DNA from 4 places in the Xenorhabdus sp. PB62.4 genome. Region 2 is predicted to be linked to each of the others. Evidence: predicted binding sites of a transcription regulator. Region 2 holds the regulator's gene; each other region holds the start of a gene.
What was found. The regulator PurR, encoded in region 2, represses purine synthesis genes. The targets are predictions, from matches to a motif close to CANGCAAACGTTTGCNTG.
Positions count from the first base shown of each region.

Region 1 (4,419 bases), on a different contig from region 2:
ATTTGTTGATTCGGCGATATTTGCCGTTCATTGATCAAAAAAATCTGGTTGCGAGCCATTTCCAGTAGCAGCTCGTTATAGAGTTCATCGAACTCTTGATCGATTTTGGCGACTTTGGCCTCAATTTTTTTCAACAATTGGCGGGCGCTGGTGGCTGAACCCCGTTCCTCACTGATAAGAATTCGCCGTTTTACGTCAGCAAAACGAACTTTATAAAACTCATCCAGGTTATTGGAGTAGATCCCTAAGAACCTCATTCTTTCGATCAGCGGGTTACTTTTATCTGCCGCTTCCTGAAGTACACGTTCGTTGAAAGAGAGCCAGCTCAGTTCTTTTTCGGTATAGAGACGATCGTGGGACATTACTACTCCATTTGGTTTTCCATTTAATCTAATGGTCAGCGTTCAACCGGCTAAGTGTTTAACCGACTAAAATATCGGTCTGGGCTTCACAGGTTTTATTGGCAAAATAGTGGTGTTGGAATGTACACATCCTAATGGCTGTATGATAAGAGCCATTCACAAAAAATTCATCGATTAATTCGCCTTCGGTGTAGAATCCCAATTTATTGTATATGTGAATTGCCTTCGAATTTTCTTTATCAACAATTAAGTACAGCTTGTAAAGATTCAAGACAGCAAAAGCGTACTCCATCGCAAGTTTGGCAGCAACGGCAGCATAGCCTTGCCCTTGGTAGGCCGGGGCAATGATAATCTGGAATTCTGAGCGACGGTGGACATAATCAATTTCGACTAATTCGACTAACCCGACTTTGGAGTTCATGCTTTCGATAATAAAACGGCGTTCACTTTGGTCATGAATGTGCTTGTCATAAAGATCGCATAATTCAACAAAGGCTTCATAAGGCTCTTCAAACCAATAGCGCATGACACTGGCATTATTATCAATTTGATGAACAAAAGGGAGGTCTTCCCGCTCAAGGGGGCGCAAATTTACGGATGGTCTTTCTGGATCACTGGACATTGGATACCTCAGTGCTTCTTGCGGATTGTATGCCTTGCGAATTGTATAAATTCATTCTATACCCCTCAACTTTCTTCAAACGGTCGTCGCATTGCAAGGTGAAATCTATCGGGTACAAATATAGCTAATAATGTTCGAATAAATAATTATTACAAGATAAATAATTATTGTCGGGTTAATATTTTTAGTTGGATAGACAACCAGATTCTTTAGGCATGGAAGTATAATAGAAGTATAAAGGGATAGAGGCATAGAAATAGAAACCAATCCGAAACAGCAACTTACAGCAAAGTATTATCTTAATTACAGTATATTAACCAAAGTGAGTATTAACACTGAGCTGTAAGTCACGGGCTAATTATTCTGAGGCATAACCTTGTGGCGGTAAAACTTTGCCATCCATTACCGCTGTATTTCTTTCCATAGCTAAACGACCATTCAGGAACCAACCAATGACCAGAGGATAAATATTATGTTCTTGGGTCTGGACGCGTCCGATAACGTCTTCTTCCTTATCTCCATCAAAAATAGGTACTTTAGCTTGTAGAATGATTGGTCCGCCATCCAGCTCTTCTGTAACAAAATGGATGGAAGTGCCATGTTCTTTATCACCATTTGCAATGGCTTTCTGGTGAGTATGCAGGCCGGGATATTTTGGTAATAGGGAAGGGTGAATATTGAGCAGGCGTCCATAATAATGCCGGACGAAATCGGGCGATAAAATTCTCATATAACCTGCCAAAACAACTAAATCCGGCTGATATTGATCGATAGCCTTGAGCAGAGCAACATCATAACTGGTGCGATCAGTATATCCTTTTGGGTCAATAAAATGGGCTGGAATATTGGCCTGTTCAGCCCGTTTCAAACCATAGGCATCAGCATTATTACTGAAGACGGCAGAAATACTCCCATTAATCCGGTTTTGTTGGCAGGAATCTATGATGGATTGAAGATTGCTACCATTGCCGGATACTAAAACGACAATTTTTTTCATGGTTTCTCTTAGCTGAAGATTTCATTGACTGATATACCCTTTATCTTGCAAGTTGCAGTTTTATTGACTGCAACTTGCAATTTATTGGGAACAATATTTGTTTCTTTATAATTTATTTATTGATAACAACTGGTTGATCATCAGCGTTGAGTTCGGAAATTGTACCAATTTGCCAGGCATTTTCACCGGATGCTTTCAGATATGAAATGGCCTGTTCTGCCTGAGATTGAGGCAACGCAATTATCATACCTACCCCGCAGTTAAACGTGCGGTACATTTCATGTTCGCTGACATTGCCGGCTTGCTGTAGCCACGTGAAAATTGATGGCCACTGCCAACTGCCGGCATTGATTTTGGCTTGCATATTTTCTGGCAGGACGCGAGGAATATTCTCCCAAAAACCACCCCCTGTCAGGTGTGCAATTGCATGAACGTCAACTTTTTCAATCAATTCAAGGATTGATTTAACATAAATTTGCGTTGGGGCAAGCAGATGATCTGCGAGTGATTTTCCGTCAAGCTCAGTTATTTCAGGGTTTGCCTGACTGACTTCGAGTATTTTACGGATTAAAGAATAGCCGTTAGAATGTGGGCCACTGGATGCCAGCGCAATCAGTGCATCACCAACCTGAACCTGACTGCCATCAATAATCTCTGCTTTTTCAACGACGCCGACGCAAAAACCAGCGACGTCATAATCTTCACCGTGATACATACCAGGCATTTCTGCTGTTTCACCACCAACCAGCGCACAGCCTGCCTGTTTGCAGCCTTCGGCTATGCCTGTAATAACACTGGCTGCGGTATCCACATCCAATTTACCTGTAGCATAGTAATCAAGGAAGAAAAGAGGCTCTGCTCCCTGAACAACCAGATCATTGACACACATGGCGACCAGATCAATCCCGATGGTATCATGGCGTTTCAGATCCATGGCAAGGCGCAGCTTGGTACCAACACCATCTGTACCGGAAACCAACACCGGCTCACGATATTTCTGAGGCAGGGCACATAATGCACCGAAACCGCCCAATCCCCCCATTACTTCAGGGCGACGGGTCTGTTTTACGACACCTTTGATACGATTGACTAAGGCATTGCCAGCATCAATATCGACACCGGCATCTTTATAGCTAAGAGAGGTTTTGTTGGTCACTGCGTAGCTCCCAGATGGTTGCATTTTTATGAATAAAACATAACGGCAGCAATTCTAACAGCCTAAGCAAACGTTTGCGATAGCTTTATACAAGATTCCTGCTAAATGAAAATTAAAGAAAAATAGTTGTGGTTGATAAAAATCAATAGATTGATAGTGGCGTGCTGCTGAAAAGGCGGTATAATCCCGCGATTTTTTATCTGCCGGCTATATTAGGAGAAACCCATGAAGATCGTTGAGGTTAAACACCCACTGGTTAGACATAAACTTGGCCTGATGCGAGATCATGATATAAGCACTAAACGCTTTCGTGAACTGGCCTCAGAGGTGGGTAGTCTTCTGACATATGAAGCAACTGCTGATTTAGAAGTTGAGAAAGTAACCATTGATGGATGGTGCGGTCCGGTAGAAATAGACCAGATTAAAGGGAAGAAGATTACGGTAGTACCTATCCTGCGTGCGGGATTGGGCATGATGGATGGTGTACTGGAAAATATTCCGAGCGCGCGAATCAGCGTTGTCGGGGTGTATCGTGACGAAAAAACACTCGAACCTGTGCCTTACTTCCAGAAATTGGTTTCTGACATTAATGAGCGCATGGCATTGGTTGTTGATCCAATGTTGGCAACCGGCGGTTCCATGATCGCCACGATTGATCTGTTGAAAAAAGCAGGATGCCCTGTCATTAAGGTATTGGTTCTGGTAGCTGCTCCAGAAGGTGTCGCTGCACTGGAAAAAGCTCACCCGGATGTTGAACTTTACACTGCTTCAATTGATGAACGCCTCAATGAACATGGGTACATTGTTCCTGGCCTGGGGGATGCAGGCGATAAAATATTTGGTACTAAATAACATTTTTAGCCGACTGAAAAGTCGGCTTTTTTTGGTTTCTAGCAAGGTGAGATAAGAGGATATTAAACATGACCCGTCGGACTATTGGGGTAGACGAAAGACCGCCTTTGGCACAGACTATCCCATTAAGTTTACAACATCTGTTTGCTATGTTTGGGGCAACCGTTTTGGTTCCCATTTTGTTTAAAGTTAATCCCGCCACGATTTTATTGTTCAATGGTATTGGAACATTACTCTATTTGGTGATTTGTAAAGGGAGAATTCCCGCTTATTTAGGTTCAAGTTTTGCCTTTATTTCGCCTGTGTTGTTGCTGCTGCCTTTAGGATATGAATTGGCATTGGGGGGATTTATTGTCTGCGGCTTGTTGTTCTGTCTGGTTGCCCTGATTGTTAAGGTAGCAGGAAGAGGTTGGATCAACGTGATGTTTCC
Region 1 is NZ_NKHR01000021.1:28,269-32,687, reverse strand. It holds gene ppk1 (polyphosphate kinase 1) at 1-362, opposite strand, end outside; gene speG (spermidine N1-acetyltransferase) at 421-984, opposite strand; gene purN (phosphoribosylglycinamide formyltransferase) at 1,343-1,981, opposite strand; gene purM (phosphoribosylformylglycinamidine cyclo-ligase) at 2,094-3,137, opposite strand; gene upp (uracil phosphoribosyltransferase) at 3,363-3,989, shown strand; gene uraA (uracil permease) at 4,058-4,419, shown strand, end outside.
Region 1: purM (phosphoribosylformylglycinamidine cyclo-ligase) is a predicted target of PurR. The motif match lies at 3,201-3,218, and genes of this name have one in related genera.

Region 2 (4,419 bases):
TGTTGTATTAGTAACTGTGTTAGTGTTCGTATTCATAGTCGTCATTTTTGCTTCCTTAAACTGCAAGTGCTATTCATCAGCATCAGAAAAGTTTGATTCAGAATACCACTTTCTACTCTGATTTTTCTACCGCGAACTTTCCGTGGCAAATTTTTGCCATGATTTACAACAAGTATTCATCAGGTATTTTATCCTAATTAGCCGTATTAAGTTCATGTTATAGTTCAGTTCTACGCCAGTTCGCAGCTAAGTAGCATCTTTTCTCCTGTTATTTAGCAAAAAAGTTGTTAAGATAATTATCAAAACAGCAACATGATAATAAGCTTAAATTTGCTCTGCCCATGATTCAGTATCTAAGTCATGGTTTACAGAGCCAAAAAACCGATATTAAAAAGGAGCATGCAATGTCTTTTGAATTACCAGCATTACCTTATGCCAAAGATGCCCTGGAACCACACATTTCTGCAGAAACTCTGGAATATCATTACGGCAAACATCACAACGCTTATGTTGTAAACTTGAATAATCTGATTAAAGAGACCGAGTTTGCCGGAAAATCACTGGAAGAAATCATCAAAACATCTGAAGGCGGCATCTTCAATAACGCAGCGCAAGTCTGGAACCATACTTTCTACTGGCATAGTCTGTCACCAAATGGTGGTGGCGAACCAACCGGAAAAGTAGCAGATGCTATCAATAGTGCTTTCGGCTCTTTTGCTGAGTTCAAACAGCAGTTCACTGACGCCGCCCTGAAAAACTTTGGTTCTGGCTGGACATGGCTGGTCAAGAAAACTGACGGCAGCCTCGCTATCGTTAATACTTCTAACGCAGCAACTCCACTGACAGGCGAAGATAAGCCAGTACTGACAGTTGACGTTTGGGAACACGCATATTACATCGATTACCGCAATGCGCGTCCTCAATACCTGGAGCACTTCTGGGCTTTAGTCAACTGGAAATTTGTTGAAGAAAATCTGGCTTAATAAGATTAATTCTCGTCCCTGTTTGAAATAACAAGGGCAAGTGCACCTGTTCACCACATTATGAACAGGTGCACCTACCCTTGGAACAAGTAATGTTATACCTCAATTCTTTTTCTCGAACTCGATCAGATAAGGCAAAGGCTTCCCAGAAAAACAATCATGATTAATGCACTGCTGGCAGCCAATAATCCCAACTTCAGATCTGTATCCATAGACTATCCTCAATGTGAAAATTAAGATATCTCAATACCATAAGCTTTAGATGGTTATTTATTGCATTATTTAAAAAACTATACTGTAATCCTTGAACCATACTCTTTATAACATCGATTATTACTTTCACTTTTGAGCTAGATCAGACAAAATTCAAGGTTCATCGCTAAATTATTGCCAACCATCACTCTATATATAAATATATTGGCAAACGCTTAACAAATATCTATATCCAATAGCTTTCAGGTTGCAAAGTGACACAAGTTAGAGCAATCAACCATGTGGCAGCCTGAAAAATGAAGGGTATATAAATTTAGACCATAAGGTCAGGAGTCCTTTTTATCATGGCAACGATTAAAGATGTGGCTAAACGCGCTGGTGTTTCGACCACAACCGTATCCCATGTTATCAATAAAACCCGCTTCGTCGCCGAAGATACAAAGGCTACAGTTTGGGCTGCGATTAAGGAGCTGAATTATTCTCCCAGCGCCGTTGCTCGCAGCTTGAAAGTTAACCACACCAAATCCATTGGATTGCTGGCAACATCAAGTGAAGCCCCTTATTTTGCTGAAATCATAGAATCTGTTGAAAATAGCTGCTATGGCAAAGGCTACACACTGATTTTGTGTAATTCTCATAACAATCTTGATAAGCAGAAAGCTTATCTCGCAATGTTAGCGCAAAAACGCGTAGATGGTTTGCTGGTAATGTGTTCAGAATATCCTGAACAACTTTTAGGTATGTTGGAAGACTATCGTAATATTCCCATGGTAGTTATGGATTGGGGAGAATCCAGAGGGGATTTTACTGATGCAATTATTGACAACGCTTTTCATGGTGGTTACTTGGCAGGTCGTTACCTTATTGAACGCGGCCATCGTGATATTGCATCTATTCCGGGGCCATTGGCAAGAAATACCGGAGGCGGACGTCATCAAGGTTTTCTCAAGGCACTGAGAGAAGCCAATATTACTATTCGGGACGAGTGGATTGTACAAGGTGATTTTGAACCTGAATCTGGTTATCAGGCCATGTGTAAAATCCTGAATCAAAAGCATCGCCCAACTGCTGTTTTTTGCGGTGGTGATGTTATGGCAATGGGTGCAATTTGCGCAGCCGATGAATTGGGATTACGCGTTCCGCAAGACATTTCTATCATCGGTTATGACAATATTCGTAATGCCCGCTATTTTACACCAGCATTAACAACCATCCACCAGCCCAAAGAACGTCTGGGGCAAATGGCCTTCTCAATGCTATTGGATAGGATCGTTAATAAGCGTGAAGATGCACAAACTATTGAAGTCCATCCGCGTCTCGTTGAGCGTCGCTCCGTGGCGGATGGACCTTTTATCGATTATCGCCGTTAATAGTTAATTTTCCTGCAACCACTCAGCATTAAGTGTTTCACTATCTCCAAGATAATTAAGTAACCAACTTAATGCTGGTGAATGGCATTCTTCTGACCATGTTAAGCAACATGGGCTATCAGGCAGTGGTTGTTCAAGTTCCAGTGCAACCAGCTTTCCTTTACGGATCAACGGCAGTGCACGATGCTTGGGCACCATCCCGACACACAACCCATCCATCAGGCAACTCAATCCGGCATCCCAATCAGGCACAACTAATCGCCGTTGGTTATCCAAGGCCCATGTATCGCGTTTAGGTAAGTTGCGCGAAGTATCTTCAAGACACAAACTGGAATAAAGCCGAATTTGATCATCGTTCAGTTTTCCCGATATTGCAGCCAGTTCATGTGCAGGGCTGGCGACACACAACCAGGGCATGAATCCCATATCCCTAAAGCTATATCGCTCACCGACAGGAGAGGCACGTGTCGCCCCAATGGCAACATCTACTCTCTCATCGACAAGAGCATCCCATACCCCATTAAAAACTTCAGGATAGATAAACAATTCAATATCTGGAAAATGGCGGTAAAAATCCAAAATCAACTGAAGTGTCCGCTCCGGCTTTACAACTTGATCAACCGCAATACTGAATTGTCCCCGCCATCCATTAGCCACTTGCTGGCACTGGTGTCGGGTGTGATTCATTTTTTTGATAACAGATCTAGCCTCCTTGACAAAAATAACTCCAGCCTCAGTTAAATCCACATCACGGTGACGACGTTCAAATAAAGGTACTGCCAGCCATTCTTCAAGTTGTTTTACCGTATAGCTGACAGCGGAAGGTACACGATGAAGTTCTGATGCGGCAGCGCTAAAACTTCCTGTTCTGGCAACAGCATCAATAACCTCCAGAGAGTATTCAGACCACATATATATTCCTTTCAAATTTTTTCACAACATGGTGCAAATATTACCGTTTCACAAGTAAAAATCATGCCATATAAAATAAGCCGGGTATCTCCTTATCAACTACCACGTCAAGTTATTAATACTATTTATTAACATTACTTATTAACACCATTTATTAATATTATGGCAACAAATAAAAACTCAATTTCATTCATGTTTTATCTCGCCGGCCTGAGTATGCTCGGCTATTTGGCTATCGATATGTATCTGCCTGCTTTTGATGCAATGAAAGCAGAATTAGGTACATCAGAAAACGCCATTAGTGCGAGTCTTAGCATTTTTCTTGCCGGCTTTGCCTTTGCACAACTTTTATGGGGACAATTATCTGATCGCTTAGGCAGAAAACCTGTTCTTATTATCGGACTATCTCTGTTTTCCATTAGCTGTTTAGGTATGCTTTGGATAACGGATGCCACTCAATTACTGGTACTGAGATTTATTCAAGCAGTTGGCGTCTGTTCTGCTGCGGTTTCCTGGCAGGCTCTGGTCGTCGATAGATATGATACAGAGCACGCCAAACGCGTTTTTGCCATGATCATGCCTCTGGTTGCTCTTTCTCCCGCCCTCGCTCCTTTATTAGGCGCATGGTTATTGATCCATGATGGTTGGAGGATCATTTTCTTTGTTTTAATGATAGTAACTCTCTTACTGTTAATGCCAACACTTTGCCTGACCAATAAGCTCAATAACATTGAAGTAACCACGGATAAGAAGACAGTTTCTTTCCTTACGTTACTAAAATCCCCTGTTTTTAGTGGAAACGTATTGATTTATGCTTCTTGCAGTGCTGGTTTTTTTGCCTGGCTGACTGGATCGCCCATAATTTTGAATAATATGGGTTATGATCCTACCAATATTGGCCTAAGTTATATTCCCCAAACCCTGGCATTTATGATTGGCGG
Region 2 is NZ_NKHR01000028.1:29,767-34,185, reverse strand. It holds gene Xenpb_RS16830 (Grx4 family monothiol glutaredoxin) at 1-45, opposite strand, end outside; gene sodB (superoxide dismutase [Fe]) at 405-983, shown strand; gene purR (HTH-type transcriptional repressor PurR) at 1,541-2,566, shown strand; gene punR (DNA-binding transcriptional activator PunR) at 2,570-3,478, opposite strand; gene punC (purine nucleoside transporter PunC) at 3,641-4,419, shown strand, end outside.

Region 3 (4,419 bases), on a different contig from region 2:
ACTCCCTTTGGCATTATTTTCAAAATAAAAGATAGTGCGCAGCCAACTGAACCCGCCTACTTGCCAATCAAGACTGATACCGGGAAAATAATCATGTTTTACGTTCTTGGTTTTAGCAATCCACTGAGCAAACAGCACATCTTTCAATGGGCCATAGGAAAAATCATATCCTGTGATTTTACTGGCACTGAGTCTTGGTACGAACTTATAGTAATAGGTGCTTTTATCGCCTTTATAGTCATGTTGCAGTGAGTTTTGCCAAATACTGTAGACATACATATCGCCGATTTTGTAATCACCAAAGGCTTCTACAATGGGAGAAATGGTTTTCTGGGGAGCAACTTTGTTTTCGAATTGAAAATAGAGGCTGGTATCAATTGATTGAAAATTGACAAAATCACTTGCTTGAACGCCATTGGCAATGGATAGCAATAAGGAAGGAAATAAACCCATTTTAATTATATGGTTTTTTAGCTTGTTGATAAATTGCAAATGATTTCTCCTTTCACGTTATGGCAGAGCGATGGGCAGTAGCATCGTGCTAACAGGGTAATTTTGTCAAAGTTTTTTTATTCCTGAAAAAACAAAATAGATTAAAAATATTATTCATATAAAAAGAAAAGTAAATAAATGATTTTTATAAAATAGCTTTGCTTTTAATTTTTTAATTACCAATATAGTTTTAATGCTAATTAGTACATGGTGTTACTGAATATATTATTAAGCAAGAGCATGTCACAATTATTTAATTATCATTAAATAAAACCCATAAGTCGTGATAAAAAGATTGTGTTTGAAATAACATTATATTTAGCAGAAGAGAGGAATTATGTATACAGGCATTGTACAAGGTAAAGAGAGCGTATTATCACTCAATAAAAATAACGGATTCAGTACGCTGATTGTTAGCAATCACAATCATTTTTTTGATGATGTTACTGTCGGCGCCAGTGTCGCCGTTGATGGCACATGCCTGACTGTCACCCAATTCAGTGGAGATCGCGTTTCTTTTGATATTTCCGATTTCACTGCTGACACCACTACGTTAAAGTTTCTTTCGATTGGTGATGAGGTCAACATTGAACGCTCACATCAGATGAATAAAGAAAATGGCGGGCACAGTCTTTATGGGCATATAGAGGATACTCTTACCAGAACACTATCAAGAAAATAATAGTGGATGATAAAAAAATAGGAAGCGGTAACTATTGGCAATAATTACCACTTCCTGACAATTGTTTTGCTATTCCTTTGTCATGGAATATGAAAAGCTGATCAACTTAATTTATTTTGTGCCCATTCCAGACCACTTTGGTACTCTGCCGGCAATAATGGCGCTAACATTTGCAATGCCATTTTCAAGGTATCCCGATCAGAATGAACCAAATTCAAATGCCCTACCTTACGAACCGGACGAACTTCCTTTTCATACCAATGTAAACGAACCAACGGTAAACTGAGCCACGCGGGATTTACCTCTGTGCCGATCAGATTGATCATAATGGATGGAGCAAATATTTCTGGTTGAGGCATGGGCAGATCCAGAATTGCCCGTAAATGAAGTTCAAACTGGCTGATAGAAGCGCCATTTTGTGTCCAGTGACCACTATTATGAACCCGAGGCGCCAGTTCGTTGATCAACAAATTATCACCGACAATAAAGCACTCCATCGCCATCACACCGATATAATTCAGGTGATCCATGAGGGTAGCCAGCATTTTTTCTGCTTGTTGCTGCAATTGCTTATCCGTATCGGGCAAGGCAACACTGGTACGCAAAATGCCTTCCTGATGCAGATTGTGAGTCAGCGTATAAAATACCGATTCCCCTTGGGCATTACGGGCACCCACCAGAGAAACTTCCCCTGAAAACGGGATCCCTTTCTCTACAATACACTCACCATAAATTTCAGGTGGTAATTCTGCTTCATCACCCGGCCGTATACGCCACTGACCACGTCCATCATAGCCGCCCGTCCGGCGCTTAACGATGATGAAGTCACCTAATTCAGCGAACAGTTGTGGCCATTGGCTTGGATCGGAAAGCAGTTTCCAGGGGGCTGTTGCCAGACCCAACGTATCCATCAATTGTTTTTGTGGTAAGCGATCTGCCAGTTGCGGGAAAATATCGCGATTAATAAAAGCATTATGATGTGCCAGCTCGCGAGTTAACGCAGTTTCCGGCCAACGTTCGATTTCTGCAGTAATCACACTGCTCTGATAAGGCACTGCTTCCGGCTCTGCATCCAACCCGACGGGGTAAACTGCAATCCCCAATGGCTCACCGGCTTGACGTAACATCCGACCCAATTGACCATTACCCAATACACAAACAGGCTTCATGCGCCCTCCCGTGGATCAGGATTCTCCAAAACATCCTGTGTTTGTGCCTGGCGCCAGCCTGACAGACGTTGAAACAGGGCATCATCATGTAAAGCCAGCACTTGGGCTGCCAGCAAGGCTGCGTTTGCGGCTCCGGCTTTACCTATAGCCAGTGTGCCAACAGGAATACCCTTTGGCATTTGAACGATCGAATACAGGCTATCGACACCACTGAGAGCGGCGCTTTGCACCGGAACCCCAAACACAGGCACTAAGGTTTTGGCTGCCAACATTCCCGGCAAATGTGCTGCACCTCCTGCGCCCGCGATAATCACATCAAAACCGTTTTCTTTAGCGTGTTCGGCAAAATGAAAAAGTTTATCGGGGGTTCGGTGTGCCGAAACAACCTCAACATGGAAAGGAATATCAAGAGAAGTCAAAATATCGGCTGCGTGTTGCATGGTTGCCCAATCACTTTTTGAACCCATGACAATGGCAATTTTGGCGTGGTGCTGCGTCTCTATTTCTGTTGTAGAAGTCATAACTGTTGTGGGATCAGAGCTGGCCGTCATAAATCAGATGCTCCTGTATAGAGTGTCTACCAGAACAAGGTGATGTTTAAGGCGACGGATCATATCACGCGAATTGCACAAGGAAAACGTTTGCGTTACCTGATTTGTCTATTTTTCCAAAATAAATAACGCAATTCAAAATGGGAAAGATATCAACTCAATGGATGTTTCTGTGACTTTAAACATTGAACCGTGATGATGCCATGCGCCCAATACACCGCGATGCACCGTTTTATTATCGATTTGAAGATCATGTATTGCCGGGCGATGCGTGTGTCCGTGAATCATCCAATCGGCCTGATGTTTTTCAAAGTGTTCGATAACGGTTTGTTGATTGACATCCATGATGGATTCAGACTTCTGAGTGTTGGAGTATTGGCTGCCCGCCCGCATTTTGGCAGCGATTTTCAACCGGATGAATAAAGGAAGAAGTAAGAAAAGACGTTGTATCCACGGAGTATGTACCCGCTTGCGGTACTGCTGATAACCGATGTCATCTGTGCATAGTGTATCGCCATGCAGAATTAAAATACGCTTGCCATACAATTCCAGCACGTTTTCCTGTGGCAGTAAGATCAAACCGCTCTCTCTGGCAAAGCGGGAGCCCAGCAAGAAATCACGATTACCGTGAATGAAATAACAGGAAATCCCTTTCTGTTTCAGTTCATTGAGCGCGTAGGCAACTTTAGTGTGTAGAGGGTTGGGATCATCATCACCAATCCAATAATCAAAAAAATCACCGAGAATATAAAGACTCTCAGCATGGATTGCTTCTTCACGCAAAAAACGAAGAAAACCGGCAGTAATTGCCGGTTCTTGCTCACTGAGATGTAGATCTGCAATAAACAGTGTACTCATGTAACGATTAACTATTCTCTAACAGTTATTATTATCTAACAGTCATTATTATCTAACAGTCATTATTCGCTAACGGTAACGCGTTCAATGATCACATCTTCACGTGGTACATCTTGGTGCATACCGCTGCGGCCAGTGGAAACGCCTTTGATTTTGTCAACCACATCCATGCCTTCAACCACTTCGGCGAATACGCAATAACCCCATCCGTCAGGACGTTCTGAACGGAAGTTCAGGAAATCGTTATCAACAACGTTGATGAAAAACTGAGCAGTTGCAGAGTGCGGATCATTGGTACGCGCCATTGCAAGGGTACCACGGCTGTTTTTTACGCCATTGTTTGCTTCGTTCTTGATAGGATCTTTTGTTACTTTCTGCTTCATACCTGGTTCAAAGCCACCGCCTTGAATCATAAAGCCATTGATCACACGATGAAAAATTGTGTTGTCATAAAAGCCTTCAGAGCAGTAATTTAAGAAGTTCTCAACAGTTACCGGCGCTTTATCCGCGAAAGTATTGATCACGATATCGCCAAAGTTGGTGTGGAAAGTCACCATAATAAAAATCCTAATAATAGTTTTGATTGACCCTGTATTCTAGGGGGTTCGGAACAACCGCAGTTATATCATATATGAGATTTTGAGTCAGTACTCTGAAATCACATCAG
Region 3 is NZ_NKHR01000001.1:415,273-419,691, forward strand. It holds gene Xenpb_RS01780 (outer membrane protein OmpK) at 1-492, opposite strand, end outside; gene Xenpb_RS01785 (hypothetical protein) at 830-1,174, shown strand; gene purK (5-(carboxyamino)imidazole ribonucleotide synthase) at 1,276-2,343, opposite strand; gene purE (5-(carboxyamino)imidazole ribonucleotide mutase) at 2,340-2,864, opposite strand; gene Xenpb_RS01800 (UDP-2,3-diacylglucosamine diphosphatase) at 3,030-3,752, opposite strand; gene ppiB (peptidylprolyl isomerase B) at 3,815-4,309, opposite strand.
Region 3: purE (5-(carboxyamino)imidazole ribonucleotide mutase) is a predicted target of PurR. The motif match lies at 2,974-2,991, and genes of this name have one in related genera.

Region 4 (4,419 bases), on a different contig from region 2:
ATAGCTGGCACTGATAAAAATATGAATTGGTGTACTTTTGGGTTAGTGAGTAAAGATATTGCGAATAACTACGCAAAATGGATGCAAAAAAACTCCCGCGATTACAGCGGGAGGGACACAACAAGCATCCAAACTTACCGGCTATTTTTCTTGAGGAAAAATCAGGTTCAGCAAAATGGCGGTCAGGCCACCTGCCGCAATACCCGAAGAGAGCAGGTTTTTCACCCAATCGGGGGCAAACTGCAAAATCAACGGTTGTTGAGAGACGCCTAAACCTACAGCCAGTGACAATGCGATGATCATAATCGCACGGCGATTCAGTGGCTCACGGGAAACGATTCTGACGCCAGAGGCGGCGATGGTGCCAAACATAACAATCGTCGCTCCTCCCAAGACAGGTTCGGGGATATGTTGCACAAAACCTGCCACCGCAGGGAACAATCCCAACAGAATCAACATGGATGCAATAATGTAACCGACATAGCGGCTGGCAACACCAGTAAGTTGGATCACGCCATTATTCTGACCAAAGCAGGAATTTGGAAACGTGTTGAAGACCGCTGAAACCATTGAGTTGAGGCCATTTGCCAACACGCCTCCCTTGATGCGTTTCATGTATAGCGGGCCTCTGACTGGTTGCTCTGAGACGTCCGACGTTGCCGTGATATCGCCAATGGTTTCCAGTGATGTCACCATAAAAATCAGAATAAGCGGGATCAGCAGATTCCAGTCAAAAGACAGGCCATAGTAGAGTGGTGTGGGGACTGTCACGATTGGTGTATCTTCCGTTGATTTCGAAAAAGGTAGCATATCCATGTACCAAGCCACCAGATAGCCTATGGCCATGGCAATAACCAAAGACGCGACGCGTAGGTAAGGGTTACTCTGGCGGTTTAGCAGTACGATAACGGCAAGGACAATACCTGCTAACAGCAGATTCCCGGGAGCGCCAAATGTGCCGTTTTGAATGGCAGAGTAACCGCCGCCAATCGAGGTTAACCCGACTTGGATCAGAGACAAACCGATAATCATTACCACAATACCGGACACCAGCGGTGTAATGATCCTTCTTGCCAGATGGAGTACACGGGATAGCAGAACTTCGGTCATTGAAGCAACCATCAATGTACCAAACAGGGTTGCCATCATCGTTGGTACATCCGCACCTCCGTTTTTCAGCGCCATGCCACCCATGATAAGTGGGGCAACAAAGTTAAAACTGGTTCCCTGAATTGAAAGCAAACCAGAACCAATTGGTCCCCAAGAGCGAATTTGAATAAGTGATGCTAAACCTGAGGCAAACAGGGACATACTGATGATGCGCTGCGTATCTTGCTCAGGAAGCCCAAGCGCCTGACAAATCAATATCGCTGGAGTGATAACCGCGACAAACATCGCCAGCAAATGTTGGCATGCCGCAAATAAGGCATGCGGGAGAGGAGGCTTATCCTCAAGGCGATAGAGCAGTTCATTATCTGCCGTGTTGGGAACCGAATTGTTGGGAACTTCTGATGGGTTGGCTTCACGGGTTAAATTGACCATGTAGTGAAATTCCAGAGGGACAAAGAAACGCATTTTAATGATCTTCACTATGAAAGCAATCGTTTGCCTAAAGTTTTCATTGTGAGATACGGCTTAATTTCGTCACATTTTTAAATATTTTAACTTGTGTTTATTAATAATTTTCTTTCTAATCCAACCCTTACCTGCTCTTGGCGTTTTTATAGGATGATTATAACGTCACATTAAGTTCACATAATTTTAACAATAGATGGGGTACATAAATGTATCATCTGGATATTTATGGCACGCTCGTTGCTGCCACACTTGTTTTGTTACTAGGAAGAAAACTCGTACAATCAGTCTCATTCCTTGAGAAATATACAATCCCTGAACCTGTCGCAGGTGGGTTATTGGTCGCTTTAGTATTACTGGCGGTTAAACAAACCACGGGTTGGGAAGTCGGTTTTGATTTATCACTCCAAGAACCCCTCATGTTGACGTTCTTTGCCACAATCGGCTTGAACGCTAACCTTGCCAGCCTGAGAGCGGGCGGAAAACTTTTGATCCTTTTTATCTTCGTAGTTGTTGGCCTGTTATTGGTACAAAACACGGTGGGTATCGTATTGGCGAAAATGCTTGGCCTTGATCCACTCATGGGATTGCTGGCGGGATCTATTACGCTTTCCGGCGGGCACGGAACGGGTGCTGCGTGGGGTAAAGTCTTCACAGAACGCTACGGCTTTGAGAATGCGACTGAAGTCGCTATGGCCTGTGCGACATTCGGCCTGGTTTTGGGCGGTTTGATCGGTGGCCCGGTTGCTCGTTTTTTGGTGAGAAATACCAAAACGCCGGGTTTGGGTACAGAAGATACAGAGCTTCCGACGGCATTTGAGAAACCCTATACGGGTCGGCTTATCACGCCATTAGTGATGGTGGAAACCATTGCCATGATTTCCATTTGCTTATTGGCAGGCAGTTTTATTGAAAAGCAATTGCAAGGTACGGCCTTTGAATTGCCAACATTTGTATGTGTACTGTTTATTGGGGTTATTCTCAGTAATGGCCTGTCTTGGCTTGGTTTTTATCGGGTATTTGACCGAGCGGTTTCAGTATTGGGTAACGTGAGTTTGTCACTGTTCCTTGCAATGGCGCTGATGAGCCTGAAATTGTGGCAGTTGGCTTCCCTTGCGCTACCGATGCTGGTTATTCTCGCTGTACAGACAGTCGTAATGGCTCTGTATGCTGTTTTCGTCACTTATCGTGTGATGGGCAAAAATTATGATGCAGCAATATTATCAGCGGGTCATTGTGGTTTTGGTTTGGGCGCAACGCCAACGGCTATCGCGAATATGCAGGCGATTACTGACCGCTTTGGGCCATCACATGTGGCATTCTTGCTTGTGCCGATGGCAGGGGCATTCTTTATTGATATCGTTAATGCTGCTGTTATCAAACTGTATCTGTTGTTACCGGTGTTCCCATCTGTTGCAGGTTAATTTGACACGTTTGTGATATGGCCTGGTATTTTGGCTAAAATATGCCGCTGAAATATATTCAGCGGCATTTTTTTACTGTTTATTGGATAGAATAGATTACGTTAGGCATGGCTGTATTGTGAGCGATCCGGCAGCCAGCGTTCAATTAACGCTTTGGCATGTTCAGGGTGGTGCTGGTGGATGTAACGGGCAATGCGTTGAACTTCAGGCAACATATTTTGGTCCCGCAATAAATCTGCGATCCTGAATTCAGCATTACCCGTTTGGCGCGTACCGAGTAATTCACCCGGCCCCCGAATCTCTAAGTCTTTCTGGGCAATCACAAAACCATCATTACTATCCCGTAAAACTTGCAGGCGTATTTTAGCTGTGTTGGTCAGTGGGGTTTTATAGAGCAGAACACAGTGTGAAGCAACGGCTCCACGCCCGACACGCCCACGAAGCTGATGTAATTGAGCCAAGCCCAAACGTTCGGGGTTGTCGATGATCATCAGGCTGGCATTCGGCACATCAACACCGACTTCAATGACGGTAGTGGCAACCAGCAATTGCAATTCCCCCTGTTTGAAAGATTCCATGATGCTTTGTTTTTCTGCGGGTTTCATTCGCCCATGCACTAAGCCAATTTTCAGTTCCGGTAATGCCTGTGCCAGTTCTTCACTGGTTGCTTGTGCTGCTTGTGCTTCCAAAACGTCAGAATCTTCAATCAGCGTACATACCCAGTAGGCTTGGCGTCCTTCATCCAGGCAGGCGCTTTTTATGCGTTGGATAATGTCGTTTCGGCGGGTATCAGGAATGGCAACTGTTGTTACAGGCGTTCGCCCTGGCGGGAGTTCGTCAATAATGGATGTATCCAGATCCGCATAGGCAGTCATTGCCAACGTGCGTGGAATAGGGGTTGCGGTCATGATCAACTGATGAGGGTGGAAGCCTTGCTCGCGGCCTTTTTCCCATAATGCAAGGCGTTGATGAACGCCAAACCGGTGCTGTTCATCAATGATAACCAGTGCCAATCCCGCGAATTTAACTTGCTCCTGAAACATTGCGTGAGTACCAACAACCATGCTGACTTGACCACTTGCAATCGCCTCTTGCTGTGCCTGACGAGCCTTGCCTTTCTGCTTGCCCGCCAGCCAGCCGACTTGAATACCGAGGGGTTCAAGCCATTGGCGGAAAGTATTGGCATGTTGTTCTGCTAACAGTTCTGTGGGAGCCATTAACGCAACCTGCTTGCCGTGAACAATGGCGCGAACGGCCGCCAGTGCCGCCACCAGCGTTTTCCCCGATCCTACATCGCCTTGTATCAAACGCATCATAGGGACGTTTTTTTCCAGATCGTATTCTATCTCTGCAACGACACGGGTTTGTGCCCCTGTGGGTGAGAACGGCAATTGGCTGAGAAGCTGTTGTTTCAGTGAAT
Region 4 is NZ_NKHR01000020.1:57,683-62,101, reverse strand. It holds gene Xenpb_RS15185 (uracil-xanthine permease family protein) at 142-1,542, opposite strand; gene gltS (sodium/glutamate symporter) at 1,785-2,999, shown strand; gene recG (ATP-dependent DNA helicase RecG) at 3,101-4,419, opposite strand, start outside.
Region 4: gltS (sodium/glutamate symporter) is a predicted target of PurR. The motif match lies at 1,595-1,612, and genes of this name have one in related genera.